4 regions of the Streptomyces axinellae genome follow, and region 3 is predicted to be linked to each of the others. Evidence: riboswitches for the same ligand, from Rfam matches in the RefSeq annotation. Region 3 holds a riboswitch; each other region holds the start of a gene.

Region 1 (7,137 bases), on a different contig from region 3:
CAGGCCACGGCGTCCCCGGCGGGTTCCGGAAGGGGTTTGGCGGGAGCGTCCGGATGGGACGTGGCGGCCTGCGCGATGCGGGTCGCGGGGCGCGAGCGCAGGTAGTACGTGGTCTTGATGCCGCTCTTCCAGGCATACGCGTACATCGAGGAGAGCTTGCCGATGGTGGGCGAGGCCAGGAACAGGTTCAGCGACTGGCTCTGGTCCAGGTACGGGGTGCGGGCCGCCGCCATGTCGATCAGGGCGCGCTGGGGCAGCTCCCAAGCGGTGCGATACAGCTCGCGCACCTGCTCGGGCACCCATTCCAGACCCTGCACCGAGCCGTTGGCCTCGCGCAGCGCCTCCCTGGCCCGGCCGTCCCACAGCCCCAGCCGCTTCAGCTCCTCGACCAGGTAGGTGTTCACCTGGAGGAACTCGCCGCTGAGGGTCTCGCGTTTGAAGAGGTTGGAGACCTGCGGCTCGATGCACTCGTAGACGCCCGCGATGGATGCGATGGTCGCGGTCGGCGCGATGGCCAGCAGCAGCGAGTTGCGCATGCCGGTGGCCGCGATACGGGCACGCAGGACCGCCCAGCGGTCGCTCCAGTGCGGTTCGGCGTCCGGATAGTGGTCCGGATGCAGCACGCCGCGGGCCGTACGGGTGTGCGCCCAGGCGGGGTGGGGCCCGTGCCGCTCGGCCAGGTCGGCCGAGGTCTCGTAGGCGGCGAGCATGACGCGCTCGGCGATCCGGGTGGACAGCTCCCGTGCCTCCGCCGAGTCGAACGGCAGCCCGAGCCGGAAGAAGACGTCCTGGAGTCCCATCATGCCCAGACCCACCGGCCGCCAGCGGGAGTTGGAGCCTCCGGCCTGCGTGGTCGGGTAGAAGTTGATGTCCACGACCCGGTCCAGGAAGGTCACCGCCGTGCGCACGGTGGCATCCAGCCGCTCCCAGTCCATCACGCCCGCCTCGTCCAGGTGGGCCGCCAGGTTGACGGAGCCGAGGTTGCACACGGCCGTCTCCGCGTCGTCGGTGACCTCCAGGATCTCCGTGCACAGGTTGGAGGAGTGCACGGTGTGTCCGGGCTCGGCGGTCTGGTTGGCGGTGCGGTTGGAGGTGTCCTTGAACGTCATCCAGCCGTTGCCGGTCTGCGCCAGGGTGCGCATCATCGCGCCGTAGAGCTGCCGCGCGGGCACCCGCTTGAGGTAGCGGCCCTCGGCTTCGGCCCTGCGGTAGGCGGCGTCGAACTCCTCGCCCCACAGGTCCACCAGTTCGGGCGCGTCCGAGGGGGACAGCAGCGACCACTCCTGGTCGGCCGCCACCCGGCGCATGAACTCATCCGGAATCCAGTGCGCGAGATTGAGGTTGTGGGTGCGGCGCGCGTCCTCGCCGGTGTTGTCGCGCAGTTCCAGGAACTCCTCGATGTCGGCGTGCCAGGTCTCCAGGTAGACGCAGGCCGCCCCCTTGCGCCGGCCGCCCTGATTGACGGCGGCGACCGAGGAGTCGAGGGTGCGCAGGAACGGGACGATGCCGCCCGAGTGCCCGTTCGTGCCCCGGATGAGCGAGCCGCGTGCCCGGATGCGGGAGTAGGACAGGCCGATGCCGCCCGCGTGCTTGGACAGCCGGGCGACCTGGTGGTAGCGCTCGTAGATCGAGTCCAGCTCGTCCTTGGGGGAGTCCAGCAGGTAGCAGGAGGACATCTGCGGGTGGCGGGTGCCGGAGTTGAACAGGGTGGGCGAGGAGGGGAGATACGCCAGCGAACTGGTGAGCGCGTACAGCTCGGCGACCTCCGCCAGCGCCCGCTCGGAGCCGTCGGCGGCCAGTCCGCAGGCCACCCGCAGGAGGAAGTGCTGCGGGGTCTCGATCGCCTGGCGGGTGGTGGGGTGGCGCAGCAGATAGCGCGAGTGGACCGTACGCAGCCCGAAGTAGCCGAACCGGTCGTCGGCGCCGTCCTCGACCGCCTGCCCGGCCAGCGCGTCCAGCCGGCCGGCGTGCGCGGCGACGAACTCGGCCGTGCCGTCCGCGATGAGGCCCTCGGCGTGCCCCAGCGCCACGGATCCGGAGAATGAGGTGACGCCCTGGGAGGCCGCCTCGTCGCGGATCGCGAGGGTCAGCAGCCGGGCGGCCAGCCGGGAGTAGGCGGGTTCCTCGCTGATGAGCCCGGCGGCCGAGTCGATGGCGAGGGCGTGCAGTTGGGCGGCGGACGCGTTCGGTGCCCGGCCGCGCAGCGCGGCGGCCTCGACGGGTGCGGGGGCGGCGGCCGGGAGGTCGGCGGTGAGGGCGGCGAGCGTGCGCCGCAGGGCTTCGGCGGCGGGGTCGTCCGCGCCGGTCGGCTGCCCGGTGCCGGACGGTGCGGCTGTGCCTGGCTGTTCCGGGCCGGAGAGGGCGCTCTCCTGTTCGACGTCCCGCCGGCCGGGGGCCGCTTCGGCTGGTGCGATGGTCACTCGGTGCTCTCCCTCGCTGCTGCTCGCTGCCGCTCGGGCGGTCGCGGGGCGGGCAAGGCAGGGCACGGCGCGTCAGGGCATGACGCGACGGACCGCCGGTCCAACCCACGGGACCCGGGCGTTCCTCGAAGCCGCCGCAGGTGCTCGGACTCGCGGGCGCACACGGCATGGGCGCCCGCACACCGTTGCGGGACAGTCCCGGAATCGCACCGGGTTCCCCTGCATTGCTGGCGGTCGGGAAGAGCATACATCTAGTGTCCGGATGCGCCAGTGGCCCCACATATTGTGTGTCGCGGCCGGTATTCACCGAAGCGGCCACCGTGCGCCGCAGCACACGGTGGCCGCCCGGAGAGGTACGCGCCGGTGGACGGTCAGTCCGCGCCGGTGGCCGACGCGGCACCGGCCGAGGGGGTCTCGCGGGTGGCGGGCGAGGTACCGGCGGGGGCCGCGGACGCGGACAGCGGGCCGGACGGGGCGGCTCCGGTCGCCGACAGGGCCTGCGGGCCGACCGGGCCTGCGGGGCGCTGGTCGGGCGCGTCCGCCGTGTAGTCCTCGGGCCGGGTCTCATCCACACCGTCCGGCGCCCCGAACGCCCGCAGCACCACCGTCAGCACGACGGTGACCAGGACGTTCAGCACGAACGCCGTCACCCCGATGTAGCCGGTCTCCTTGAGGCCGGGAATCGTCGCGCTGCTGCCGCCGAAGTGCCGCTGGGTCGGGCTGGCGACGCCGTACGCGGCGACGGTGCCGTAGACCATGCCCACCGCCCAGCCGGCCAGCAGCGCCCACCGGTGGAACCAGCGGGTGAACAGGCCGCCGACCAGCGCCGGGAAGGTCTGGAGGATCCAGATACCGCCCAGGAGTTGGAAGTTGATGGCGACGGTCTTGTCCATGCCGAGGACGAAGACGAGCGCGCCGACCTTCACCAGCAGCGACACCAGCTTGGAGACCTTCGTCTCCTGCGCGGGCGTGGCGTCCGGCCGGATGAAGTCCTTGTAGATGTTGCGCGTGAACAGGTTCGCCGCGGCGATCGACATGATCGCGGCGGGCACCAGCGCGCCGATGCCGATGGCGGCGAAGGCGACCCCGGTGAACCAGTCGGGGAACATCGTCTCGAAAAGCTGGGGAATGGCGAGCTGGCCGTTGTCCACCTTGATTCCGGCGGCGATCGCCATGAATCCGAGCAGCGCGAGGAAGCCCAGCATCAGCGAATACAGCGGCAGAATGGTGGTGTTGCGGCGGATCACATTGCGGTTCTTGCTGGAGAGCGTGGCCGTGATCGAGTGCGGATACATGAAGAGCGCGAGCGCGGAGCCGAACGCGAGGGTGGCGTAGGCCCACTGCGCGTTCGCGCCGCTGGCCAGTTCGCCGCGTGGTTTTCCGGTCGCGGGATTCTGCTGCCCGAGTGCTTCGCCCGCCTTGTCGAAGATCTCGTGGAAGCCGCCGAGTTTGATCGGGATGTAGATGATGGCGACCGCGATGACGAGGTAGATCAGCCCGTCCTTGACGAATGCGATCAGCGCGGGCGCGCGCAGTCCCGAGGAGTAGGTGTAGGCGGCCAGTACCCCGAAGGCGATGAGCAGCGGCAGGTCCTTGACGAACCAGTGCGTGGATTCCGAGCCGCCGATGCCCATGACGTCCAGCACCGCTTGGATTCCCACCAGCTGGAGCGCGATGTAGGGCATGGTCGCCAGGATTCCGGTGAGCGCGACCGCGAGCGAGAGGCCCTTGGAGCCGAACCTGCCGCGTACGAAGTCGGAGGTGGTGACGTATCCGTGGCGGTGCGAGACCGACCACAGGCGGGGCAGGAAGGTGAAAATGAGCGGGTAGACGAGAATCGTGTAGGGAACGGCGAAGAATCCCGAGGCGCCCGCCGCGTAGATGGCGGCCGGTACGGCGACGAAGGTGTAGGCCGTGTACAGGTCGCCGCCCAGCAGGAACCAGGTGATCCAGGTGCCGAAACTCCTGCCGCCCAGGCCCCATTCGTCGAGGCTGTGCTCGTTCTCGGCCTTGCGCCAGCGTGCGGCGAGGAATCCCATGACCGTGACGGCCAGGAAGAAGAAGATGAAGACGGCGAGTGCGACGCCGTTGATGCCGCCGTTCACCGCTCCTCACCGCTCTCGGCCGTGCGCGGGGATTCCGTCCGGAGGCGTGCGGTGGCGGCCTGCTCGTGGCGGACGATCCGATAGGCGACCAGGGTCAGCAGGGCCGAGATCAGGACCCAGAGCATCTGGTACCAGTAGAAAAAGGGGATTCCTATCAGGGTCGGCTCGACGCGGGCGTAGGAGTCCACCCAGAGAATGCCGAGAAACGGCGCGAGAAGGCAGAGCCCCGCCACGGTGCGCGCGGGGGTCACAACGGGCCGTTTTCTACCCGTCGTTGGGGGTGGTGCGGACATGGTGGGCTCCGTCCCTCGCTCAGGGTTCCTGTAATGTGCATGAAACCTAAGCGAGGGCTTCGCTCTCCGTCACCGGTTGTCCGTATACCGGACAGTTCTCAGAGTGTCGCGCCGTGGCGTCCGCCCTCAAGCGCCCAAGCGCCCCACAGGCCCCCTCAGCAGCAGCGGAAACCCTCCCTGGGGTCGGCCTCCCGCGCGTCCGTGCGGCGCCGCTCGAACTCCCTCCTGCTGGGCACGGCGGCATCCGGTCCCTGGTGCCGGCGCAGGTGGGCGACGTAGCGGTCGTAGGCGCTCTCGTCCGTCAGTTCGCGCACATACCAGCGCACCCAACGCCCGGCCCGCAGCAGCCCGTTCACCGCCCGGCCCCTTCCGCGCCCCCGGCGCCCGCCGCCGCTGCGGCGGTCTGCTCGGCCTTCTCCTCCTTGGTGGCCACCAGGCCCGCGGGGGCGACCAGCTTCGACTCCACGTACGGCGCCTCCGTCAGCTTCGCGCCCCCGGGGTCGCGGATCGCGCGCACGCAGGTGCGGGCCGCGTCCGCCAGGACGACGATCACCAGCACGGCGAACAGGGCGGAGAGCACGCCGTCCACCGTGGAGTTGGTGACGACGGTGTGCATGTCGTCCATGGTCTTGGCGGGCGGGAGGATCTTGCCCTGGTCGATGGCGTCCTGGTAGTTGGAGCGCTGCTGGAAGAAGCCCACCTTCGCGTCGCTGGAGAAGACCTTCTGCCAGCTCGCCGTCAGCGTGACCACCGCGTCCCACACCAGCGGGATGCCCGTCACCCAGGCCCATTTGAGCCGCCCGGACTTGATCAGCAGCGTCGTACAGACCGCCAGGGCCACGGCCGCCAGCAGCTGGTTGGCGATGCCGAAGAGCGGGAAGAGCTGGTTGATCCCGCCGAGCGGCTCGTGCACCCCGACCCACAGGAAGTAGCCCCACAGCGCCACGATCACCGCGCTGGAGATCAGCAGCCCCGGCCACCAGCTGACCCGGCGGAAGGGCTTGTAGACGTTGCCCAGCATGTCCTGGAGCATGAAGCGGCCCACGCGGGTACCGGCGTCCAGTGCCGTCAGGATGAACAGCGCCTCGAACATGATGGCGAAGTGGTACCAGAACGCCTTCATGCCGCCCCCGCCCACGACCTTGGAGAAGATCTCCGAGACACCGATGGCCAGGGTCGGGGCACCACCCGTGCGGGAGAGCAGCGACTGCTCCTCCACGGCCTTGGCCGCCGCCGCCAACTGGTCGGGGGAGATGGTGTATCCGAGGTGCTGCACGGCTTCGGATGCGGCCTGCACGTTGTCGCCGATGACCCCGGCGGGGGCGTTCATCGCGAAGTAGAGCCCGGGGTCGATGATGCAGGCGGCCACCATTGCCATGATCGCGACGAACGACTCCATCAGCATGGAGCCGAAGCCGATCATCCGGACCTGCGTCTCCTTCTGGATCATCTTCGGGGTGGTGCCCGAGGAGATCAGCGCGTGGAAGCCGGAGAGGGCACCGCAGGCGATGGTGATGAAGACGAACGGGAAGAGCGAGCCGGCGAACACGGGCCCGTCCCCGACACCGGCGAAGTCGGTGACGCCCGCCATCTTGAGAGTGGGCAGCGTGACGATGACGCCGATGGCCAGCAGCCCGATGGTGCCGATCTTCATGAACGTGGACAGGTAGTCGCGCGGCGCCAGCAGCATCCACACCGGCAGGATCGAGGCGACGAAGCTGTAGACCAGCAGCCAGATCACCAGCGTGCCCGGCTCCAGTGTGAAGGTGTCCGCCCACGAGGACTCGGCGACCCAGCGCCCGGAGACCAGTGCGAGCAGCAGCAGCGCGACGCCGATCAGCGAGACCTCGCTGACCCTGCCCGGCCGCAGCACCCGCAGGTAGAAGCCCATGAACAGGGCGATCGGGATGGTCATGCCGATCGAGAAGGTGCCCCACGGCGACTCGGCCAGCGCGTTGACCACGACCAGCGCCAGCACCGCCAGCAGGATGATCATGATCGCGAGAACGGCGAGCAGCGCGGCGGCCCCGCCGACCGGCCCGATCTCCTCCCGCGCCATCTGGCCAAGGGACTTGCCGTCCCGCCGCATCGAGAAGAAGAGGGTCACCATGTCCTGCACGGCGCCCGCGAAGATCACGCCGACGACGATCCAGATGGTGCCCGGCAGATACCCCATCTGTGCGGCGAGGACGGGTCCCACCAGCGGCCCGGCGCCCGCGATCGCGGCGAAGTGGTGGCCCAGCAGCACCCGCCGGTCGGTGGGGTGGAAGTCGATCCCGTTGTCGAGCCGTTCGGCGGGCGTGGCCCGCGACTTGTCCA
Region 2 (7,137 bases), on a different contig from region 3:
GCCGGTGTGGGCGAGGAATGACCATGGCAGTCGGGGGTTGGCGTTGATGCGGTGGATGCCTTGCTCGGTGGCGTCGGTGACATCGGCGAGGTTGGCGAGTTCACGCTTCTTGAGAGAGGACCACAACAGCTCCACCGGATTCAGTTCGGGAGCGTAGGCGGGTAATCGCTCCAGGGTGAGCCAGTCCTGTTCGGCGGTCCGGGCCCGCCACACCGACGCCCGCGACAGCACCATCCCCGTCACCCGGGTGACGACCTCTCCGACTCGCTCCAGGGTCCACAGGCCGGCCTCGAAACCATGAGCTTGGGCTCCTCGTATCAACGCGGCCCGAACAGCCTCGACCTGGGCGTCGTCCAGCTTGGGCGGACGACCGGTGGCCGCACGCCGGCGCAGGGCCGACACACCGCCTGTCTCCCACACCCGGCGCCACCGCCGCACGCTCTCGGCACACACCCCCACCGCCCGCGCGATCTCCGCATTCGAGACACCCTGCTCGAACAACTCGACCGCCCGAACACGACGTGCCTCCGCCAACTGCGGCCGGGACAAAGGAGGAAGAGAAGAACCCGCCGCAGAGGGCGACGGTCGATAAGCCACCCCGACAGCCTCCCACCCACGAGGCCACCACACCCACCTAACTTACGAAAAGATCAGTAGCGCTCCGCGTTGCGGGCCAGCCCCAGCGCGTACTTGGGCCACCACTGGCCCGCCTTCGGGCCGCCCTTGCATTCGCCGTCCGACTCGCCGGGCCGCTTGATCCACAGGTAGGCGTCCACCCGCTTGTCGCCCGTCTTCGTGGTGGGGGTCTCGCCCAGGGCGCGGCCCGGGGGGTTGCACCAGGTCTGTTCGTCGCCGGTGCCCTCGACGGGGCCGTTGCCGTTGCGGCTGGTGTCGATGACGAACGGCTTGTTGCCGACCATCGGGGAGACCTTGTTGCCGTAGGCGCGGTTGGAGGCTGTGGTCTGGTAGTTGGAGACGTTCAGCGCGAAGCCGTCGGCCTTGGCGATGCCCGCGCGGTTCAGGGGCTCGACCAGGCCGCCGGGGTCGCGTACCCAGTCGGGGTTGCCCCCGTCGAGGTAGACCTTGGTTCCCGGGAGCTGCTTGAGCTTGCTGACGGCCTCGTTCAGCAGCTGGTAGCGCTCCTCGTGGAACTCCTGCGGGGTGCAGCCCTCGGCCAGCAGGTGCGGGATGGCGTCCGGTTCGACCACCACCGTGGCGGAGCGGTCGCCGATGCCCTTCACGATGTTGTCGAGCCACGCGCGGTACGTGTCGGCGCTCTTGGCGCCGCCTTGGCTGTACTGGCCGCAGTCGCGGTGCGGAAGGTTGTAGAGGACGAGCAGCGCGCTGCGGTCGGCCTTGTCGGCCGACTTGGTCAGCCGTTCGACCTCGGCGCGGGGCTCGGGGCGGGTGATCCAGTCGGCGACCGGCCGGCTCGCGATCTTCTTTATGAGCTTGGCGTCGCCGCTCCTGCCGTCCCGTTCGTACGCGCTGACCTGCTTGGCGGCGCTTCCCGAGGGGTTGACCCAGTACGGGGACTCTGACTTGGGGCGCTGCCCGATGGCGGAGCCGCCTCCGGAACCGCCGCCGGAGTTGTCGTCCGAGGACGAGGAACACCCGGCGAGCAGCAGCGTCGCCCCCACCGCCGCGACGGACGCGATGCGCCGGGCGCGGGCCGCGCGCGGCAGCCGACGGTCGTAACTGCCGTACATCCACTCCCCTTTGGCCGAACTCCCGGGAACGTCCCGGCCCCCATGGACAAATCGTCGCTCTATCGTGTCACACGGTTTTTCACGGCACGGAAGCTGTCGAAGAGCTGTTACGGGCGCTGGTCCCGCCTCTGCGGGGGCGCCGGGGCGCGGCTGTGGGACAACGCTGCGCGCCGGATGCCTTGTTGACAGTGCACATGTCAGGCTGCAACGCTCCGAGCAGTACATTTCCATACCGAGGCGACGGTGCGCAGGAAGCCGGTGCGAATCCGGGACGGTCCCGCCACTGTGTCCGTACGCGTGCGCCGCGTACGGGAGTCAGGAACTGACCCGTCGCTTCTCCGCCAACGGGGCGTGGAAACCCCAGGAGGAGGCAGGCGAATGTCCCCGCACATCGCGCACAGCACACCCACGGCGGCCTCGGGAGCGGGCACCGCCGACCCGGCGGCCGTCCACTCCGCGACGGTCAGGACGCGAGACTGGCTGATCGTCGCGGCGGCGGCGATCGTGGCACTGATCGCGCTCTACGCCGTCTTCGTCGACAACGGCAACCTCGTCTCGGCCACCGGCAACTACCTGCACGAGTTCTCGCACGACGGACGCCACCTCTTCGGCGCCCCCTGCCACTGATCGGGGCGCGCACACATGTCCGTCTCCGCTGAGACAACTCCCTACCCGCTGCTGCCCCTGCTCGGCCGAGGGCTGGGCGCCGGCGGGCTCGCCGGGCTGGCCTCCGGGCTCTTCTCGCTGCTGCTGGCCGAGCCCTTGATGGACCGGGCGATCCGGCTGGAGGAGAAGCGCTCGGCCGCCGCGCACGCGGGGCCCACTGGACACGCGGGACACTCCCACGCCGCCGAGGCCGAGGAGGTCTTCACCCGGGGCACCCAGCACTTCGGTCTCGTGGTGACCGCGGTGGTGGTGGGCCTGGCCATCGGTGTCTTCTTCACCCTCGCCTACGTGCTGGTCCACCGCACCGCCCCCATGGACGACGGCCGTGCCTGGCAGCGCGGCCTCGGGCTGGCCGGGGCCGGTTTCCTCGCGCTCTCGCTGCTACCCGGACTGCGCTACCCGGCCAACCCGCCGGGCGTCGGGGACAGCGGCACCGTCACCGAACGGCAGGGGCTGTGGGTGGCCGCGCTGGTGATCGGCGTGCTGGGGCTGGTGCTCGCACGCCAGCTCCATCTGCGGCTCGGCCGCGCCGGACACGGTCTGCCCGCGCGGCAGTCGGCGGCGGCAGCCGCCGTGGTGGCCACCCTCGCCGCGCTCTTCCTGCTCCCGGACAACCCCGACGCGGTACCGGTCTCCGCCACCTTGCTGTGGGACTTCCGGGTGCTCTCCCTCGCGGCGCACGCGGTCCTGTGGGCGGCGCTGGGCGCGCTCTTCGCGCTGCTCAGTACCCGACTGGCGGGCAGCATCCGTCCGGGCAGGGGCACGGGCGCCGGATCCAGGGCCACGGCAGACCTGTGACCGGGGGCCCGCCCGGCATCGGCCGGGCGGGCCCCGGATCCGGTACGGCTCAGACCTTGTCGACCAGGTCGGCGATGGAGTCGACGACGCTGGAGGCCCGGTACGGGTACCGCTCGATCTCGTCGGGCCTGGTCAGGCCGGTGAGGACGAGGAAGGTCTCCAGACCCGCCTCCATGCCCGCGCGGACGTCGGTGTCCATCCGGTCGCCGATCATGGCGCTGGTCTCCGAGTGCGCGCCGATCGCGTTGAGGCCGGCGCGCATCATCAGCGGGTTGGGCTTGCCCACGAAATAGGGGTGCTGGCCGGTGGCCTTGGTGATGAGCGCCGCGACGGAGCCGGTGGCGGGCAGTGCGCCCTCGGCGGAGGGGCCGGTCTCGTCGGGGTTGGTGGCGATGAACCGGGCGCCGTCGTTGATGAGGCGGATGGCCCTGGTCAGCGCCTCGAAGCTGTAGGTGCGGGTCTCACCGAGGACGACGTAGTCGGGGTCGGCGTCCGAGAGGACGTAGCCGATGTCGTGCAGCGCGGTCGTCAGCCCGGCCTCTCCTATGACGTAGGCGGTGCCGCCGGGGCGCTGGTCGTCCAGGAACTGCGCCGTGGCCAGCGCCGAGGTCCAGATGTTCTCCGTGGGCACGTCCAGCCCGATGCGGGCCAGGCGGGCGTGCAGGTCCCTGGGGGTGTACATCGAATTGTTCGTGAGCACCAGGAACGGGCGTCCGGATTCCTTGAGGCGCTTGATGAAGGAGTCGGCTCCGGGGACGGGGATCCCCTCGTGCATCAGCACACCGTCCATGTCGGTGAGCCAGGACTCGATGGGCTTGCGCTCTGCCACGGGCGGGCTCCTGCCAGGTTCGTGGTGGTCCGGCCGGCGGGGGGTACCTCGGTGTACGACCGGCCGCCGCGTTCAGCGTAACCGCAGGGGAGGGCGGGGTCAGCCCGGACGCACGCCGTAAGGCACCGGGAGCCGCGCCGTCCGGCCGTCGGCGGGCCGGGAGTCCGGCAGGAGGGGACGGAGACCCGGGGCCCCGCCCGGACCGGACGGGGGCCGGAGCGGAGGCCGGGGCCCGGACCCGGCAGGGCGCGCCGCTCGAACGGACCGGCCCACCGCCCCGCACGGGACGCACAGGACGGACGGGACGCACGTGACGGCCCATCGGATGGTGGTACAGGCCGCCGGCCCGCCCGCCCGTACGGGACGGCCAACCGCACCGGTCACGCGGACAGCCGTCCGGTCCGCTCAGGACCCGCATGGCCCGCGGAGAGGCCGACCGCGCGGAGGGGCCGCCCGCCATCCGTGCGGGCCGGATGTGTGCTCCGGGGCGCGGGCTTTGCCAGGGTGGGGCCCATGAACCGCATGGACACCTCCGTCACCCCGCTCCGCGTCGGCCTGCTCGGCTACGGCCTGGCCGGATCGGTCTTCCACGCCCCGCTGATCGCCACGACGCCGGGGCTGGCACTGGATACGGTCGTCACCTCCGACCCCGAACGCCAGAAGCGGGCGCGCGCCGCGGGCGGCCCCGGCACCGGGGAGGTCCGCACCCTCGCCACCGCCGACGAGCTGTTCGACGACGCGGACCGGCTCGACCTCGTCGTCGTCGCCACCCCCAACCGCACCCATGTCGAGCTGACCCGCCGCGCGTTGGAGGCCGGGCTGCCGGTGGTCGTGGACAAGCCGCTGGCGCCCACAGCGGCCGAGGCCCGCGAGCTGGCGGCGCTCGCCGAGGACCGCGGGCTGCTGCTGGCGCCGTTCCAGAACCGGCGCTGGGACAACGACTTCCTGACCCTGCGCTCGCTCCTGGCCGAGGACGCGCTGGGCGAGGTGCACCGCTTCGAGTCCCGCTTCGAGCGCTGGCGGCCCCGGCCCAAGGGCGGCTGGCGCGAGTCGGGCGACCCGGCGGAGGTGGGCGGGCTGCTCTACGACCTGGGCAGCCACCTGGTCGATCAGGCGCTGACCCTCTTCGGCCCGGCCGCCTCGGTCTACGCCGAGTCCGATGTGCGCCGGGCGGGCGCCGGGGCCGATGACGACACCTTCATCGCCCTGACCCATGACAACGGCGTCCGCTCCCATCTGTGGATGAGCGCGACGGCGGCCCAGCTCGGGCCGCGCTTCCGGGTGCTGGGCAGCCGCGCGGCGTATGTGAAGTCCGGGCTCGACCCGCAGGAGGCCGCGCTGCGCGAGGGGGCCCGGCCCGCCGAGGGCATGCCGTGGGGTGTGGAGCCGGAGTTCGCCTGGGGCACACTCGGCGCGCTGGACGAGGTGCGTACGGTGCCGACGCTGGACGGCGACTACCCGGCCTTCTACGACGCGGTGGCCGTCGCTCTGCACGAGGGCACACCGCCGCCCGTGACGGCACACGAGGCGGCGGCGGTCCTTCAGGTGCTGGAGACGGCACGCTCGTTCACGCGGAAGGCGTGACCGGCGGCCACGCGGACGTCATGTGGTCCGCGCGCACGCCGACTTCATGACCTGCCATGTGGTCCTCGCTCAAGCGGACTTCATGACCTGCCGTTGCCGGCCCAGGCCCGTGATCTCCAGCTCGACGACGTCGCCCTCGCGCAGATACGGCTTGGGCTCGGCCATGCCCATGGCCACTCCGGCGGGGGTCCCGGTGCTGATCACATCGCCGGGGTACAGCGTCATGAACTGGCTGACGTAGCGCACGACCTCGGCGACGGGGAAGATCTGGCCACCGGTCGAACCGTCCTGCCGCAGCTCGCCGTTGACCCACAGGCGCATCGCCAGCGCCTGCGGGTCCGGCACCTCGTCGGCGGTCACCAGCCAGGGGCCCAGGGGGTTGAACGTCTCGCAGTTCTTCCCCTTGTCCCACTGGCCGCCGCGCTCGGTCTGGAAGGCGCGCTCGGACACGTCGTTGGCGAGGGCGTAGCCCACCACCGAGGCCAGCGCCTCCTCGTGCGAGCCGAGGTAGCGCGCGGTGCGCCCGATGACGACGGCCAGCTCCACCTCCCAGTCCGTCTTCTCGCTGCCGCGCGGGATCAGCACGGTGTCGTGCGGGCCGACGACGGTGTCGGGGGCCTTCATGAAGAGGATCGGCTCCGCGGGTACGGGTGCTCCGGTCTCCCGGGCGTGATCGTGGTAGTTCAGCCCGATGCACACGATCTTGCCGATACCGGCCAGCGGCGGCCCGATCCGCAGGCTCTCCGCACCCGCACCCGCGCCGGTTCCGGTGCCGGTGCCCGCCGTCCCGGTGCGGGACGCGGACAGCTCCGGCAGCGTTCCGGCGGCGGCGGCCTCGCGGATGCCGTCGAGCGCGGCGGCATCCGCGAGCAGGGCTCCGTCGATGTCGCGGACCAGGCCCGACAGATCGCGCAGGGTGCCGGACTCGTCCAGCAGCGCGGGGCGTTCAGCTCCCACCGATCCGACGCGCAGCAGTTTCACGTCGTACTCCCTCCAGCCCTCCAGACGAATCAGCCGATCCTCCAAGAGGGCGTTCAGAACCACAAGACCGTGTTCACACACCGGACCAGGCGCCCGGCCGCAGCCGCGGTGCGCCTCCGCCTGCGTCGCGGCCACGTCCGGCGAGGTCCGCCACCGCGACCCCGCCTATCCGCCCAAGAGCCGCGCCACCGTGTAGATCGCGAGCCCGGCCAGCGCGCCGACGACGGTGCCGTTGATCCGGATGAACTGGAGGTCACGGCCGATGTGGGCCTCGATCTTCTTCGAGGTGTGCTCCGCGTCCCACCCCGCGACGGTCTCCGAGATCAGCGAGGTGATCTCGTCGCGGTAGGTGGTCACCAGATAGACCGCCGCGCCCTCGACCCAGCCGTCCACCTTGCCCTGGAGGCGCCCGTCCCCGGACATCCGCTGCCCCAGCGACAGCAGCGCCGTCCGCGCCCGCACCCGCAGCTCGCTGCGCTCGTCCTCGGCGGCGGCCACCAGCATCGAGCGCACGGCGCCCCACGCGGAGGCGATCAGGTCCTGCACCTCGCCCCGGCCCAGGACCTCGTT
Region 3 (7,137 bases):
GGCCCGGTCGATCACATGCCGGACCTGACCGGGATCCATGCAGATCTGGCAGTACTCGGACACGTCCGCGAAGAGCTGTTCCAGGGCGATCTCCTGCTGGTAGTGGGTGCCCTGCGCCAGCCGCTTCTGCTGGCCGACCACGGCCACCACCGGCTGATGGTCCAGCTTCGCGTCGTAGAGCCCGTTGAGCAGGTGGACGGCGCCCGGCCCCGAGGTCGCCGTACAGCAGCCGACCTCGCCGGTGAACTTGGCGTGCCCGCACGCCATGAACGCGGCCATCTCCTCGTGCCGGGTCTGGATGAACTCCGGATCACCCTTGGCACGGTCGAAGGCCCCGAGCATGCCGTTGATTCCGTCACCGGGAAAGCCGAAGACGCGATGAACGCCCCATTCGCGGAGCCGTGCGAGAACGTAGTCGGCTACCTGCTGTGCCATGGCTCTGCCCCATCCACACGATCGACTGAGGGTCTCGCCCCGGGTCCCACGGGACACGCCCGCGCAAACCGGCGGCTGCCGTCGCGTCCGCAGGCTGTTTCGGCCGGCCCTGGAGAGGTACTGATGTGCGGTGCACGCGGTGTGTCCGGCCCGAGGCGGGAGGAACCACCGGGCTGCCGGTGAACAAGCGGAGACTGCCTTGGACGAGCTGATGGGCGAGGACGCGGTGACGTCCCGGAGCGGGCCGGACGCCAAGGGCGGGGTGGCGATCGAGGGGCTGGACGTGCACGCCTTCCGGCTGCCCACCGACGGGCCCGACGGATGGGAGGAGGACGGCACGCTGCGCTGGGACGCGACGACCGTGATCGTGGTCGAGGCGCACGCCGGGGGCCGCACCGGCATCGGCTACACCTACGGGGACGTGGCGGTCGCCGCCTTCGTGGAATCCCAGCTCGCCGCCGTCCTGCCAGGCGGCGACGCCCTCGCGCCCGGCGCCGCCTGGCACCGGATGTCCGCCGCCGTGCGCAACGCGGGCCGCTCGGGGGTGGGCGCCATGGCCGTCTCCGCCGTGGATGTGGCCCTGTGGGATCTGAAGGCCCGGCTGCTGGAGCTGCCCCTCTTCCGGGTCCTGCCCGCCTTCCATGACCGGGTGCCGGTCTACGGCAGCGGCGGGTTCACCAACTACCCCACCGGCCGCCTCGCCGAGCAGCTCGCCGGCTGGGTCGAGCAGGGCATCCCGCGGGTGAAGCTCAAGACCTCGCGACGCCCCGAAGAGGACCCGCGGCGGCTGACCGCCGTGCGGGAGGCGATCGGCGCCGACACGGAGCTGTTCGCCGACGCGAACGGCGCGCTCGGCCGCAAAGAGGCCCTGTACTGGGCGCGGCGGCTGGCCGGGGACTGGGACGTGCGGTGGTTCGGCTGTGTGCTGCGGGCTCACCTGGATCTCCACCGGCCAGCTCGATGTCGCCAAGCGCGCGCTGCGCCGCACCGTCCGGGCCCTCCGGCCGTGGCTGGAGGCGGGCACCCCCATCGTCGGCCTGGAGCCCTCGTGCACGGCCGTCTTCCGCGCCGACGCGCCCGAACTGCTCCCCCACGACCAGGACATCAAGCGCCTCGCCGGGCAGTTCCACACCTTCGCCGAACTCCTGCTGCACCGCGCCCCCGACTGGCAGCCGCCGGCGGTGGAGCGGGCCGCCACCGTGCAGACGCACTGCCACCAGCACGCGGTGATGAAGACGGACGCCGACCGGGAACTGATGCGGCGGGCCGGGATCGACGCCGAAGTGCTGGATGAGGGCTGCTGCGGAATGGCGGGCAACTTCGGCTTCGAGAAGGACCACTACGAGCTGTCCATGACCGTGGCGGAACAGGGTGTGCTGCCGGCCGTCCGGGAGACCGCCGACGAAGCCCTGGTCATCGCGGACGGCTTCAGCTGCCGCACCCAGATCGAGCAGGGCGATACGGACCGCCGGGCCCTCCACCTGGCCGAGGCCCTCGCCCGGGGGCTGGACGGCCCGGCGCACGGCGACTCGGGCGGCACAGACGGCACGGCCACCCGGCACACCCCGTCCGCCCGAGCGCTCGTCACCGGAGCGGCCGGGGTGGCGACCGCCGTCGCGGCCCTGGGCGCGGCGTACGCCGCCGTGCGGTACGGAGCGCGCCGACGGCGGAGGTGAGCGGGCACACCGGCGCCGTAGCGGCGGCGGACTGACGCGCGGCGGTGGCAGGCCGGGGGCGGACTGACGCGCGCGGTGGCGTGTGCCGCCGCGCGCGGGACCCGTGGTGTGTCCGCTCACACAATCTCCCCGCAGGTCAAGGGCGAGTTGACGGGTTCACACGGGCATGGTGGACTTCCGGTGCCAAACGGCGGCATGGAGAGGAAGCCGGTGCGAATCCGGCGCGGTCCCGCCACTGTCACCGGGGAGCGCACCCAGAAAGCCACGGCCCGCTGGGGCTGGAAGGCGGGGCCCGCGCGGATCCGGGGAGCCAGGAGACTCTCGCCGCCGGTCGAGTCGAGCCAGGGCGCGGACCCTGAGTGAGGACACACACCATGCGTGGCTCAGCCGCCGTTCCCGTCTCTGCTCCCGTTCCCGTTCGTGCCGCGAGTGCGGCGCCGCGCTCCCCTGTCCGGGCGCGCTCGCGCGGCGGGCCACGCGCCGTCGCCGCCGGTCCCCTCCGAGGCGCCACGGCACGCTGACGATGCGGCCTTCCGATGCCCAGGTGTGGGGCGCTGCCCTCGGGTTCGCGGCCGACGCGCTGTTCGGCGACCCCCGGCGCGGTCATCCGGTGGCCGCCTTCGGCCGGGCGGCGGGTGCTGCCGAGCGGCTGATGTGGCGGGACAACCGTGCGGTGGGCGCGCTCTACACCGCGCTGTGCGCGGGCGGCGCCACGGCCCTCGGAGGCGTCCTGGCCGCAGCCGCCGGACGCGTCGGGAACGGCAGGGGCGGCGAGGGCAGCAAGAGCAGCGAGGACAGCGGGTATGCAGAGGGCGCCGGGGACACAGCGCCCAGGCCGCGCGGCGCGGCCCCCGTCGTGGTGACGGCTCTGGCGACCTGGACCGTGCTCGGCGGGAGCGGTCTCGCGCGCGCGGCGCGCGCCGTCGGCTCCGCGCTGGAGGCGGGCGATCTGGAGCTGGCCCGCGAGCTGTTGCCCGCGCTGTGCGGGCGCGATCCGCAGACGCTGGACGAGGCGGCGGTGGCGCGCGCCGTAGTCGAGTCGGTCGCGGAGAACACCTCGGACGCAGTGGTGGGCGCCCTCGTATGGGGTGCGCTTGCCGGGGTCCCGGGGCTGACGGGGTTCCGCGCGGTGAACACGCTGGACGCGATGGTCGGCCACCGCTCCTCGCGGCACCGCAGATTCGGCTGGGCGGCGGCCCGCCTGGACGATGTGGCCGGGCGACCCGGCGCGCGGCTGACCGCCGCCCTGGCCGCGCTCGCCGGTCCGGACCCGCGCGGCGCCGTACGGGCATGGCGGGCCGACGCGCACCGTCACCCCAGCCCCAACGCGGGCCCCGTGGAAGCCTCGTTCGCCGGGGCGCTGGGGCTGCGGCTGGGCGGGACGCTCTCCTACGGCGGCCGTACCGAACACCGTCCGGTGCTCAACTCCCCCGGGCGCGCCGTCCGCGCCGGGGACATCGACCGCGCGGTGCGCCTCTCCCGCCGGGTCGGACTGCTGGCGCTCGCGAGCACCGCGTTCGCCGGAGCCATGGCGCGCCGCGTACACGAGAGGTACGAGAGGCACCACAGGTACGAGAGGGGTGCGCGATGAGCGCCGGGGGCGGACGCGGCGAGAGCGGACATCCAGGGGACGGACGTACCGGCGACGCGCGTTCCGGAAGCGGACGTACCAGGGGTGGCCGTACCGGGGGTGGACGTACCGGGGGCGGCCTGCTGGTCGCCGGGACGACCTCGGACGCCGGGAAGAGCGTGGTGACGGCGGGCATCTGCCGCTGGCTGGCACGCCAGGGCATCCGTGTCGCCCCGTTCAAGGCGCAGAACATGTCCCTCAACTCCTTTGTCACGCGCGACGGCGCGGAGATCGGCCGCGCCCAGGCCATGCAGGCGGCGGCGGCCCGGGTCGAGCCCAGCGCGCTGATGAACCCCGTCCTGCTCAAGCCCGGCGGCGACCGCACCAGCCAGGTCGTCCTGATGGGCAAGGCCGTCGGCGAGATGTCGGCGGCGGGCTACTTCGGCGAGTACGGGCGCCGCGAGGACCTGCTGGCGCCGGTCGTCGAGGCCCTGGAGGAGCTGCGCCGGACGCACGACGCGGTGATCTGCGAGGGCGCGGGCAGCCCCGCCGAGATCAACCTGCGGCGCAGCGACATCGTCAACATGGGCCTCGCCCGCGCGGCCGGGCTGCCCGTGCTGGTCGTCGGCGACATCGACCGGGGCGGCGTCTTCGCCTCCCTGTTCGGGACGACGGCGCTGCTGGCGCAGGAGGACCAGGCGCTGCTGGCCGGCTACCTCGTCAACAAGTTCCGGGGCGACGTGCGGCTGCTGGAGCCCGGCCTGGAGATGCTGCGGAAGCTGACGGGACGCCCGTCCCTCGGCGTCCTGCCCTTCCAGCACGGGCTGGGCATCGACGAGGAGGACGGGCTGCGCCTGTCACTGCGCGCAGCCGTGCGCGAGGCGGCGAGCGCGCCGCCGCACGGTGCCGATGTGCTGCGGGTCGCGGTCCTTCCGGTGCCGCTGATGTCGAACTTCACGGACGTGGACGCGCTGGCCGCCGAGCCCGGCGTCGTGGTGCGCTTCAGCGACCGTCCCGAGGAACTGGCCGACGCCGACCTGGTGGTGGTGCCCGGTACGCGCGGCACCGTCAAGGCGCTGGGGTGGCTGCGTGAACGCGGCCTGGCCGGCGCACTGGCCCGGCGCGCCGCCGAGGGCCGCCCGGTGCTGGGCATATGCGGCGGCTACCAGCTGCTGGGCGAGCGCATCGAGGACGAGGTCGAATCGCGCGCCGGGACCGTCGAGGGGCTCGGCCTGCTGCCCGTCCGGGTCCGGTTCCACCGGGAGAAGACGCTGGCCCGCCCGCAGGGCACGGCGCTGGGCGAGCGGGCCGAGGGCTACGAGATCCACCACGGGGTGGCCGAGGTGAGCGGCGGCACGCCCTTCCTCGACGGCTGCCGGTCCGGTTCGGTCTGGGGTACGCACTGGCACGGCTCACTGGAGTCGGACGGCTTCCGGCGCGCCTTCCTGCGCCGTGTCGCGGCCGACGCGGGCCGCGCCTTCGTACCCGCGCCCGACACCGGTTTCGCCGCGCTGCGCGAGGAACAGCTCGACAGGCTTGGCGACTTGATCGAGGAGCACGCGGACACGGACGCGCTGCTGCGCCTCATCGAGAAGGGCGCCCCGGCGGGGCTGCCGTTCATCCCGCCGGGGGCGCCGTGAGAGCGCCGGGCGGGGCGGCGGCCGGAGCGACGCCGGCCGGTGGGACGCTGGCCGGAGCGACGCCGGCCGGTGGGACGCCGGCCGGTGCGGCCCCGGGGCACGAGGCCGCGCCGGTCCCCCCGGGGCCCACTCACCCCGCCGGCACCACCGGTCCGGCCTGCCCTGCCGATCCCACCAGACCGGCCGACCCCGTCCGCCCCGTCGGTCCTGCCGACCCCGCCAGACCCACGAACTCCCCAGGCGCCACGAACCCCCGCGTTCCGACCGCACCTCGACGACACCTCGACGAAAGGACAGCCGCGTGAGCACCCCCTACCCGTTCACCGCCATTGTGGGCATGCGGGACCTCCAGCTCGCCCTGCTCCTCAACGCGGTCTCCCCGCAGGTCGGCGGAGTCCTCGTGCGGGGCGAGAAAGGGACCGCGAAGTCCACGGCGGTGCGCGCGCTCGCGACACTGATGCCGCACGTCGATGTCGTGCCCGGCTGCCGCTTCTCCTGCGACCCCGCCGCTCCTGACCCCGGCTGCCCGGACGGACCGCACGAGGGCGCGGGCCCGGGTGAGGCGCGGCCCGCGCGGATGGTGGAACTGCCGGTCGGCGCATCGGAGGACCGGCTCGTAGGGGCGCTCGACATCGAACGGGCGCTGTCGGAGGGCGTGAAGGCGTTCGAGCCCGGCCTGCTCGCCGACGCGCACCGGGGCGTGCTCTACGTGGACGAGGTCAACCTGCTCCACGACCACCTGGTGGACCTGCTGCTGGACGCCGCCGCGATGGGCGCCTCGTATGTGGAGCGCGAGGGCGTCTCCGTCCGGCACGCGGCCCGCTTCCTGCTCGTCGGCACGATGAATCCCGAAGAGGGCGAGCTGCGTCCGCAGTTGCTCGACAGGTTCGGACTGACCGTCGAGGTGGCGGCCTCGCGCGAGACGGACGAGCGGGTGGAGGTCGTCCGCCGCCGGCTCGCCTACGACGACGATCCGGAGGGGTTCGCGGGGCTGTGGGCGGGCGATGAGCAGACGATGCGCGAACGGATCGCCACCGCGCGCGCCCTGCTGCCGAAGGTGCGGCTGGAGGACGCGGCGCTGCGGCAGATCGCGGCCACCTGCGCCGCGTTCGAGGTGGACGGCATGCGGGCCGACCTGGTGATGGCCCGTACGGCGACCGCGCTGGCGGCCTGGGCGGGGCGCACCGAGGTGGCGGCCGAGGATGTGCGCCAGGCGGCGCTGCTGGCGCTGCCGCACCGGCGGCGGCGGAACCCGTTCGACGCGCCGGGCCTGGACGAGGACAAGCTCGACCGGACGCTGGAGGAGAACAGCACACCGGACGAGGGCCCGGATGACGATCCGGAGCCGGACGGACCGGATGGTGGCCCGGAGCCGGACGGACCGGATGGTGGCCCGGAACCGGACGGACCGGATGGTGGCCCGGAACAAGGCGGACCGGATGACGGACCGGATGGTGGCCCCGATGGCGGTGGCCTCCCGGAGGGCCCCGCCGAACCGCCCGCCGGGGAACCCTCCCTGCCCGAGCAGACGTCGGCGGAACCGGCGCCCGCCGAACAGCCGGCATCCGAACAGCCCGGTGGGGAGCCGGAGTCCGCCGCCGGGGCACCCGCGCGGGAGCAGGCCGCCACCAGCGCGGGCGAGCCGTTCAAGGCGCGCACCCTCACCGTTCCCGGGCTGGGCGAGGGCGCGGCGGGTCGCAGGTCGCGGGCGCGTACCGCGCACGGCCGTACGACGGGCGCCCGGCGTCCGCGCGGCACGCTGACCAAGCTGCACCTCGCCGCGACCGTGCATGCGGCGGCCCCGCACCAGCGGGCG
Region 4 (7,137 bases), on a different contig from region 3:
TCTGACCAGGACGTTGTGCGGCCGGAGGTCCCAGACTCGCCCGTCCAGTGCCCAGTTCAGTACGGCGGCGGCCGTGACGCGTCCGGCGTAGACGGCGATCAGGGTGAGCGCGGCGGCGTGCCGTGTACGGTGGCCGCTGCCCTGGTGCTCGGCATCCAGGAGCCGCTCCAGCTCCGGGGTGCCGGGCGCGAGCAGCCGGTCGGCGGGCAGCCATGCGGCGGCCTCGGAGGGTGGCGGCTCGCCCGCCAGGAGGTGGTAGCGGGCCCCGTGCGCCGAGGCGAGCCCGGTGAGAGCGGTCAGCGCCGTCAGCTCGTCCAGTGCCCGTGCGGGAGGGTCATCCAACTCCCTTTCTCTGGGCGGGTGTTGGGTCTCCCCTTGCTCCCTCATCGCGCGCTCACCCGGCCTTCGCGGGGTGCGGAGGCCGGGTCCGGGGGCAGGTAGACCACCGTCGGTGCCCCGGTCGTCGGATGGGTGCTCACCTCGGCCCGCACGCCGTACACCTCGGCCAGCATCTCCGCCGTCAGCACCTCCTCGGGCGTGCCGCTGCGAACGACGCGGCCGGAGTCGAGCACATACAGCCGGTCGCAGAAGTGCGCGGCGAGGTTGAGGTCGTGCAGCGCCAGCAGGTTGGTGGTGCCCAGGCCGCGCACGAGGGCCAGGAGTTCGAGCTGGTAGCGCACGTCGAGGTGGTTGGTCGGCTCGTCGAGGACGAGCAGGGACGGCGCCTGGACCAGCGCGCGGGCCACCAGCGCGCGCTGCTTCTCGCCGCCGGACAACCCGTCGAAGTTCCGCTCGGCCAGCGCCGTGCCGCCCGTCCGCTCCAGAGCCGCCTCGATGTACTCCGCGTCGCGGGCCGTATCCGCCTCCCAGAACCGCTTGTGCGGGGACCTGCCCATGGCCACCACCTGCCGTACGGTCAGTTCGAAGCCGCCGCTCGCCTCCTGCGGCACCGCCGCCACCCGCCGCGCCCGCTCCTTGACGCCGAGCGCCGCCGCCTCCGCGCCGTCCAGCAGGATGCGCCCGGCGGCGGGGGAGAGGGTGCCGTAGACGCAGCGCAACAGGGTCGTCTTGCCACTGCCGTTGGGACCGACGACGCCCACGGTCTCCCCGGGGCCGGCCTCCAGCGTCACGCCGTCGAGGAGCATGCGGTCGCGTACGGCGTACGAGACCTCCGCCACCCGCAACCGGGCCGCCCCCGCCCGCGCCTCCCGTGTGCTCACGCCGGCACCCCCTCGGCGCGCTGTCCGCGCCGCAGCAGCCACAGGAAGAACGGGCCGCCCGTCAGCGCCGTCAGGACCCCGACCGGAATCTCCTCGGGCGCCGCGACCGTACGCGCCGCCAGATCGGCCAGCACCAGGAAGACGGCCCCGCCCAGCGCCGAGACCGGCAACAGCGCGCGGTGCGCCGCGCCGACCGCCATCCGCGCCGCGTGCGGCACCATCAGCCCGACGAAGCCGATCGCCCCCGCGGCCGTCACCAGCACGGCTGTCACCAGCGAGGCCAGCACGAACGCCGCGGCGCGGAACCGCCCGGCATCCAGCCCCAGCACGGTGGCACCCTCCTCGCCGACCAGCAGCAGATCCAGCGGCCTGGCCAGCGCCAGCAGCAGCACGAGCCCCACCAGCAGCGCCGGCGCAGGCAGCAGCAGGCTGTGCCAGCGGGCCTGGCCCAGGCCGCCCAGCGTCCAGAACAGGATCGCCCGCAGATGCTCGGCCTGCGAGGAAGTCACCAGCAGCAGGCTCGTCAGCGCGGAGAGCACGTACTGCACCGCCACCCCCGCCAGCACCAGCCGCCCCGTGGTCAGCGTCCCGCCGCGCCGGGCCATCGCGTAGACGACGAGCAGCGCGGCCATCGCCCCCACAAAGGCGCCGAACGGCATGGAGACGGCGCCGACCCCGAGCACCACCACCACGACGGCCCCCGTGGAGGCGCCCGAGGAGATGCCCAGCAGGAACGGGTCGGCCAGCGGGTTGCGCACCAGCGCCTGGAGCACGGTGCCCACCAGCGCCAGCCCCGCCCCCACCACGGCGGCCAGCAGCACCCGCGGCAGCCGCACATCGAGCACGATCGTGGTGAACGGCCCCGCCTGCGCCTGCCCCGTCAGCACGCGCCACACCTCGCCGACCGGTATCCGGGCCGACCCCAGCGCCAGCCCCGCCACCGCGCCGAGCACCAGCAGGGCGCCCAGCACCCCGGTCACCACGAGGAACCGCAGCGGGCCCCCGCGTCCTCCGCCCCCCACGGCCTACGCGTCCGGGTGGAGCTGCCGGGCCAGCGCGTCCACCGCGTCCGGCACCCGGGGGCCGAGCACGGCCGAGGAGAGCGGGAGCACGGCGAAGCGGCGATGCTTGATCGCCGGGACGTCCGCCAGCGCCGGGTCGTTCAGCAGCCGCTTCTTCTTCGCCGCGACGGGAGTGCCGCCGTAGTCGTAGATCACCACGACCTCCGGCTTGCGCGCGACGACTTTCTCCCAGGACACATCGGCGAAGGTCTTGTGGATGCCGGAAAAGACGTTGCGGCCCCCGGCCCGGCTCACGATGTCGTTGCCGATCCCCGCGCCGCCCGCCGTGAACGCGGAACTGTCGCCGCTGTCGTAGACGAAAACGGACGGTTTCCGCACGCCCTCGAGCCGCTTCGCCGTCGCGGCGAGCTGCCGGTCCTGCCGCTTGAGCAGGGCCTCGGCACGCGCGGGGACACCGAAGACGCGGCCCACCTCGCGTATCTCGCGGTGGAGGGTGTCCACCCCCGCGTCCTTGGTGCAGCTCTCCAGGTTCAGCCGGGTGGCGACGCCGCTGTCCTTGAGCGCGGCCCGCTCGCGGCCCTCCGTCTTGTCGAAGGCGCTGGCGTAACCCCCGTAGACGAAGTCCGGGCCGGCCGCCAGCAGTGTCTCGGCGGACGGGTACTTCTTGGCCAGCACCTTGACCTTGCCGTACGCCTTCGCGTAGCGCGGCGAGATCGCGTCGTCGAGGTAGGCGGTGCCCGCCATCTTGTCCTGGAGACCGAGGGCCAGCAGGATCTCGGTGACGTGCTGGTTCATCGTCACGGCGCGCTTGGGCGGTGCGGTGAAGGTCGTCTTCACCCCGCAGTTGGTGACCGTGTACGGAAAGCCCTTGGCGGGGGTGCCGCCGCCCGCGGCGGCCGGTTTCGCTCCGCCGCCACCGCAGGCGGCAAGGGGGAAGAGCAGCAGCGAGGTGAGGCCCGCGCGCACAGCGCGGCGGGCCCCGGCCGGTATCGGCCGAGTCATGGCGCCTCCTCAGAGGATCCTCGTCCCCTGGCGTCGAGGTAAGGCGGCAGCCCAGTGTCTGACTCCCGGCCGGGCGCCGCGCGTTCGCGGGCGCCGGCCGGTCACAGTGGCGGGACCGTGCCGGGTTCACACCGGCTTCCTGGCCTCTGCCGCCTCGATCGAATTGTTGTACGCCGCAGTCTTCCACACGGGCAGAGCGCGGCGAACGGGCCCGGGGGCCGCCGCCCCCGCGAAGAGGCGTCCGAAGACGGCATCAGGCGCCGCGGGAACGAGCCCGGCTCGCCCACCTGCTTCGCCAGGAACAGCGGACAGGGGGAGTGCGTTTCGAGGCCGGTCTGTTCGACCGGGCTCCGCCCACGTGTCACACCTTCGAGTGTAAAAGGGTGGCCCCGGGAGACGCCGGGGTAGGTCGAGGCCGCAATCCGCCGCGCCGAGGCCGTCGCCCGACTCCGCCGAGGCCGCGGTCCGCCGTGCCTGAGTGGGGGGAACCACACGTTGCCGCAACCCTTCGAACTGCCCGACTTCTACGTCCCCTACCCCGCCCGGCTCAACCGCCACCTCGACGAGGCCCGCGCCCACACCCGCGAGTGGGCCCGCGAGATGGGCATGCTGGAGGGCTCGGGGATCTGGGACACCCAGGATCTGGAAGACCACGACTACGCGCTCCTGTGCTCCTACACCCACCCGGACGCCACGGGGCCCGACCTCAGCCTCGTCACCGACTGGTACGTGTGGGTCTTCTTCTTCGACGACCACTTCCTGGAGGAGTTCAAGCGCGGCCAGGACCGCGAGGGCGCCAAGGCGTATCTGGACCGGCTGCCGCTGTTCATGCCGCTGTCGGTGCCGCGGGACGGCGCGGCGCCGGTGCCCGAGCCGGTCAACCCCGTCGAGGCGGGCCTGGCCGACCTGTGGGCCAGGACCGTGCCGTCGATGTCGGAGGGCTGGCGCGCCCGCTTCGCCGAGAGCACCGAGAACCTCCTCAACGAGTCGCTGTGGGAGCTGTCCAACATCAACATCGGCCGGGTGCCCAACCCCGTCGAGTACATCGAGATGCGCCGCAAGGTCGGCGGCGCCCCCTGGTCGGCGGGGCTGGTGGAGTTCGCCGCGCACGCCGAGGTCCCCGCCGAGGTGGCCGCCTCGCGCCCGCTGTGCGTGCTGCGCGACTCCTTCTCGGACGCCGTGCACCTGCGCAACGACCTCTTCTCCTACGAGCGCGAGATCCAGGAGGAGGGCGAACTGTCCAACGGCGTCCTCGTCCTGGAGACGTTCCTGGACTGCACCACGCAGGAGGCGGCCGAATCCGTCAACGGCCTGCTCACCTCCCGGCTCCAGCAGTTCGAGCACACCGCGCTGAGCGAAGTGCCCGCGCTGTGCGAGGAGAAGGGCCTGGGACCGGCGGCCCGCGCCGATCTCGCCGCGTACGTCAAAGGGCTCCAGGACTGGCAGTCCGGCGGTCACGAATGGCACCTGCGCTCCAGCCGCTACATGAACCGGGCAGCCGGTCACCGGAGCCCGTCAGCGGCGCCCGCCGCACCGTCGTTCGGGCCCACCGGGCTCGGCACCTCGGCGGCCGGCCTCGCGGCCAGCTGGGCCCGCGCCCACGTGCGGCGCGCCCGCGCCTTCAGCCACGTACCGTACGAGCGCACCGGCCCCTCCCGACTGCCCGACTTCGAGATGCCGTTCACCGCGCGGCTCAGCCCGCACCTGGGCGGGGCCAGGGAACGGGTCGTGGCCTGGGCGCACGCGACGGGCCTGCTGGGCCCGCAGCCCGACGTGCCCGGCGGCCGGGTGTGGGACGAGCGGCTGGCCCGCGACTACGACCTGCCGCTGTGCGCGGCGGGCATCCACCCCGGCGCCACCCCTGACCAGCTCGACCTCACCTCGGCCTGGCTGGCCTGGGGCACCTGGGGCGATGACTACTATCCGGCCCGCTTCGGCCGCACCCGCGACCTGGCCGGGGCCAAGCTGTGCACGGAACGGCTCTCCGCGTTCATGCCCGTCGAGGACGAACCCGTGCCGCCGCCCGCAGGGCCGCTGGAGCGCGCCTTGTCCGACCTGTGGACGCGCACGGTGTGCCAGGGGGGTCCGGGGGGCCCGATGAGCGCGGCCGGACGCCGCACGTTCCGCAGGGCCGTCGAGGTCATGGCCGACAGCTGGCTGTGGGAGCTGAACAACCAGGCGCAGAACCGTATCCCCGACCCGGTGGACTACATCGAGATGCGCCGGCTGACCTTCGGCTCCGACCTCACCATGAGCCTGTGCCGCCTCGCCCACCCGGACACCGTGCCGGAGGCGGTCTACCGCAGCCGCCCGGTGAAGTCCCTGGAGAACGCGGCGGCCGACTACTGCTGCCTGCTCAACGACGTCTTCTCCTACCAGAAGGAGATCGAGTTCGAGGGGGAGATCCACAACGGGCTGCTCGTCGTGCGCAACTTCTTCGACTGCGACTACCCGACGGCGCTGCGCATCGTGGATGACCTGATGACCTCGCGCATGCGCCAGTTCCAGCACGTCGCGGCGCACGAACTGCCCGTCCTCTACGACGACTTCACGCTGGACGACGAGGCGCGCGCCACCCTCGACGGCTATGTGCGCGAGCTGGAGAACTGGATGTCGGGCATCCTCGTGTGGCACCGCGACTGCCGCCGCTACACGGAGGCCGACCTGCGCCGCCATGCGTCGCCGAACTGGCCGTTCGACGGCCCGGCGGGACTGGGCACGTCTGCGGCCAGGCGGCCTGGCCTGTGGCGCTCCGGGGTGTGACCGGCTGTCTTTGTGTTGCCCACCGTGCTGCTGCCGGTGCCGAGTCCGGGATGCCTCTGGGGGTGTTTGGCAGGGTGCGGGTGTGAGCTGGGCTGGTCGCGCCACGCGGCGGAGCCGCACATGACTACGGTCCCGCGCCCCTTTGGGGGCGCTCGCCCCGTGCGCGTCCGGACGCGCACGGGGCGAGGGATGTGACGTGTGGGCCGACGCCCTGCGCGGCCGTTACGGGAGCAGGGCCCGCACCAAGTGGCAGGTCGTGAGGGACGGGGGGTGGACCCCGATGCGCTCGGCGGTGTACCTGATCGTGGGATTGCCGGCCTGGGCTGCGCTGTAGACACCGGTGTCGAGCAGCGCTATGGCGATGCGCATCGCCTTCAGTTGGCGGTTATGGGTCTCGTACCACTCCCTCGGGCGCCCGGCCGGCAGCGGCTTCTTCGGCAGGACGGGCAGCGTGGACATCTTCGGCAACGGCTGCTGATGTGCGGTGGGACGGGGGTGCGAACGAGAGGTGCGAGTACGGACAGCAGTCATCGACGGCCTCCTCCAGATCGTCGGTGCGCTTGCTGGAAACTCCCCCTATTCTACCCCGCCCTACTGACAAAACCCGCTGGTCATTGGGGAGTTCGGGATTTTTGTTCGAATCAGGCGGCAGTCTCCTCGGGAAGCTCTCCCGGCATCGCAGGACGCCCGAAGTCCCGCAGGATCTCCTCCGTCGCACGCTCGGCGGAACGCAACGCTCCGCGCGGTGTGCTGGTGTCCCTGTGGTCACCGCAGACATACAGCCCGGCCAGCACCCGCACCGGCCGCCGCGGATCGTGCGGCGCGGGCATCGCGGGGACCGCGTCCTGGTCGTAGTAGGAGGCCAGCAGCTCCCAGCGGTCCGTGCACGTGCCGTAGACCCCGGAGAGCTGGAGCCGCGCGGCCTTGTCCAGCGCCGCCGGCGGCTCGCCCGCCTGCGCGCCCAGCACCACGGAGGTGACGAGCGTACGGCCGGGCTCGGCGCGGGAGGGATCGACGGCGGAGGCGACCCAGGTATGGCTGACCGGATACGTGTCGGCCCCCGGTCCGCCGAGCCCCGGTCCGCCGCCCCCCGGTCCGCCGGAGGGAACGCCGCCTTCCGTGCGTCCGGA

What was found. A riboswitch is a leader RNA that binds a small molecule or an ion and turns the genes downstream of it on or off. The one in region 3 is predicted to bind cobalamin.
Region 1: it holds a riboswitch for cobalamin, as region 3 does, so the genes downstream of both, ABD339_RS07165 (ribonucleoside-diphosphate reductase subunit alpha) here and ABD339_RS26080 (cobalamin biosynthesis protein) in region 3, are expected to answer to the same signal.
Region 2: it holds a riboswitch for cobalamin, as region 3 does, so the genes downstream of both, ABD339_RS15740 (hypothetical protein) here and ABD339_RS26080 (cobalamin biosynthesis protein) in region 3, are expected to answer to the same signal.
Region 4: it holds a riboswitch for cobalamin, as region 3 does, so the genes downstream of both, ABD339_RS06145 (ABC transporter substrate-binding protein) here and ABD339_RS26080 (cobalamin biosynthesis protein) in region 3, are expected to answer to the same signal.

Annotation. Positions count from the first base shown of each region.
Region 1 is NZ_BAAARJ010000004.1:152,758-159,894, forward strand. Features, by position in the region: gene ABD339_RS07165 (ribonucleoside-diphosphate reductase subunit alpha) at 1-2,420, opposite strand, end outside; cobalamin riboswitch at 2,539-2,671, opposite strand; gene mctP (monocarboxylate uptake permease MctP) at 2,792-4,525, opposite strand; gene ABD339_RS07175 (DUF3311 domain-containing protein) at 4,522-4,818, opposite strand; gene ABD339_RS07180 (YbdD/YjiX family protein) at 4,974-5,174, opposite strand; gene ABD339_RS07185 (carbon starvation CstA family protein) at 5,171-7,137, opposite strand, start outside.
Region 2 is NZ_BAAARJ010000009.1:186,897-194,033, forward strand. Features, by position in the region: gene ABD339_RS15730 (helix-turn-helix domain-containing protein) at 1-630, opposite strand, end outside; gene ABD339_RS15735 (glycoside hydrolase family 6 protein) at 651-1,709, opposite strand; cobalamin riboswitch at 1,934-2,055, shown strand; gene ABD339_RS15740 (hypothetical protein) at 2,088-2,336, shown strand; gene ABD339_RS15745 (CbtA family protein) at 2,352-3,173, shown strand; gene ABD339_RS15750 (HAD-IIA family hydrolase) at 3,223-4,002, opposite strand; gene ABD339_RS15755 (Gfo/Idh/MocA family protein) at 4,516-5,586, shown strand; gene ABD339_RS15760 (fumarylacetoacetate hydrolase family protein) at 5,656-6,567, opposite strand; gene ABD339_RS15765 (DUF445 domain-containing protein) at 6,733-7,137, opposite strand, start outside.
Region 3 is NZ_BAAARJ010000019.1:118,596-125,732, reverse strand. Features, by position in the region: gene ABD339_RS26095 (thiamine pyrophosphate-requiring protein) at 1-435, opposite strand, end outside; gene ABD339_RS26090 (enolase C-terminal domain-like protein) at 647-1,729, shown strand; gene ABD339_RS26085 ((Fe-S)-binding protein) at 1,665-2,111, shown strand; cobalamin riboswitch at 2,276-2,451, shown strand; gene ABD339_RS26080 (cobalamin biosynthesis protein) at 2,635-3,702, shown strand; gene ABD339_RS26075 (cobyric acid synthase) at 3,699-5,321, shown strand; gene ABD339_RS26070 (putative cobaltochelatase) at 5,623-7,137, shown strand, end outside.
Region 4 is NZ_BAAARJ010000003.1:369,719-376,855, reverse strand. Features, by position in the region: gene ABD339_RS06160 ((2Fe-2S)-binding protein) at 1-342, opposite strand, end outside; gene ABD339_RS06155 (ABC transporter ATP-binding protein) at 384-1,145, opposite strand; gene ABD339_RS06150 (FecCD family ABC transporter permease) at 1,217-2,242, opposite strand; gene ABD339_RS06145 (ABC transporter substrate-binding protein) at 2,246-3,244, opposite strand; cobalamin riboswitch at 3,277-3,409, opposite strand; gene ABD339_RS06140 (terpene synthase family protein) at 3,740-6,007, shown strand; gene ABD339_RS06135 (hypothetical protein) at 6,230-6,466, opposite strand; gene ABD339_RS06130 (FAD-dependent oxidoreductase) at 6,649-7,137, opposite strand, start outside.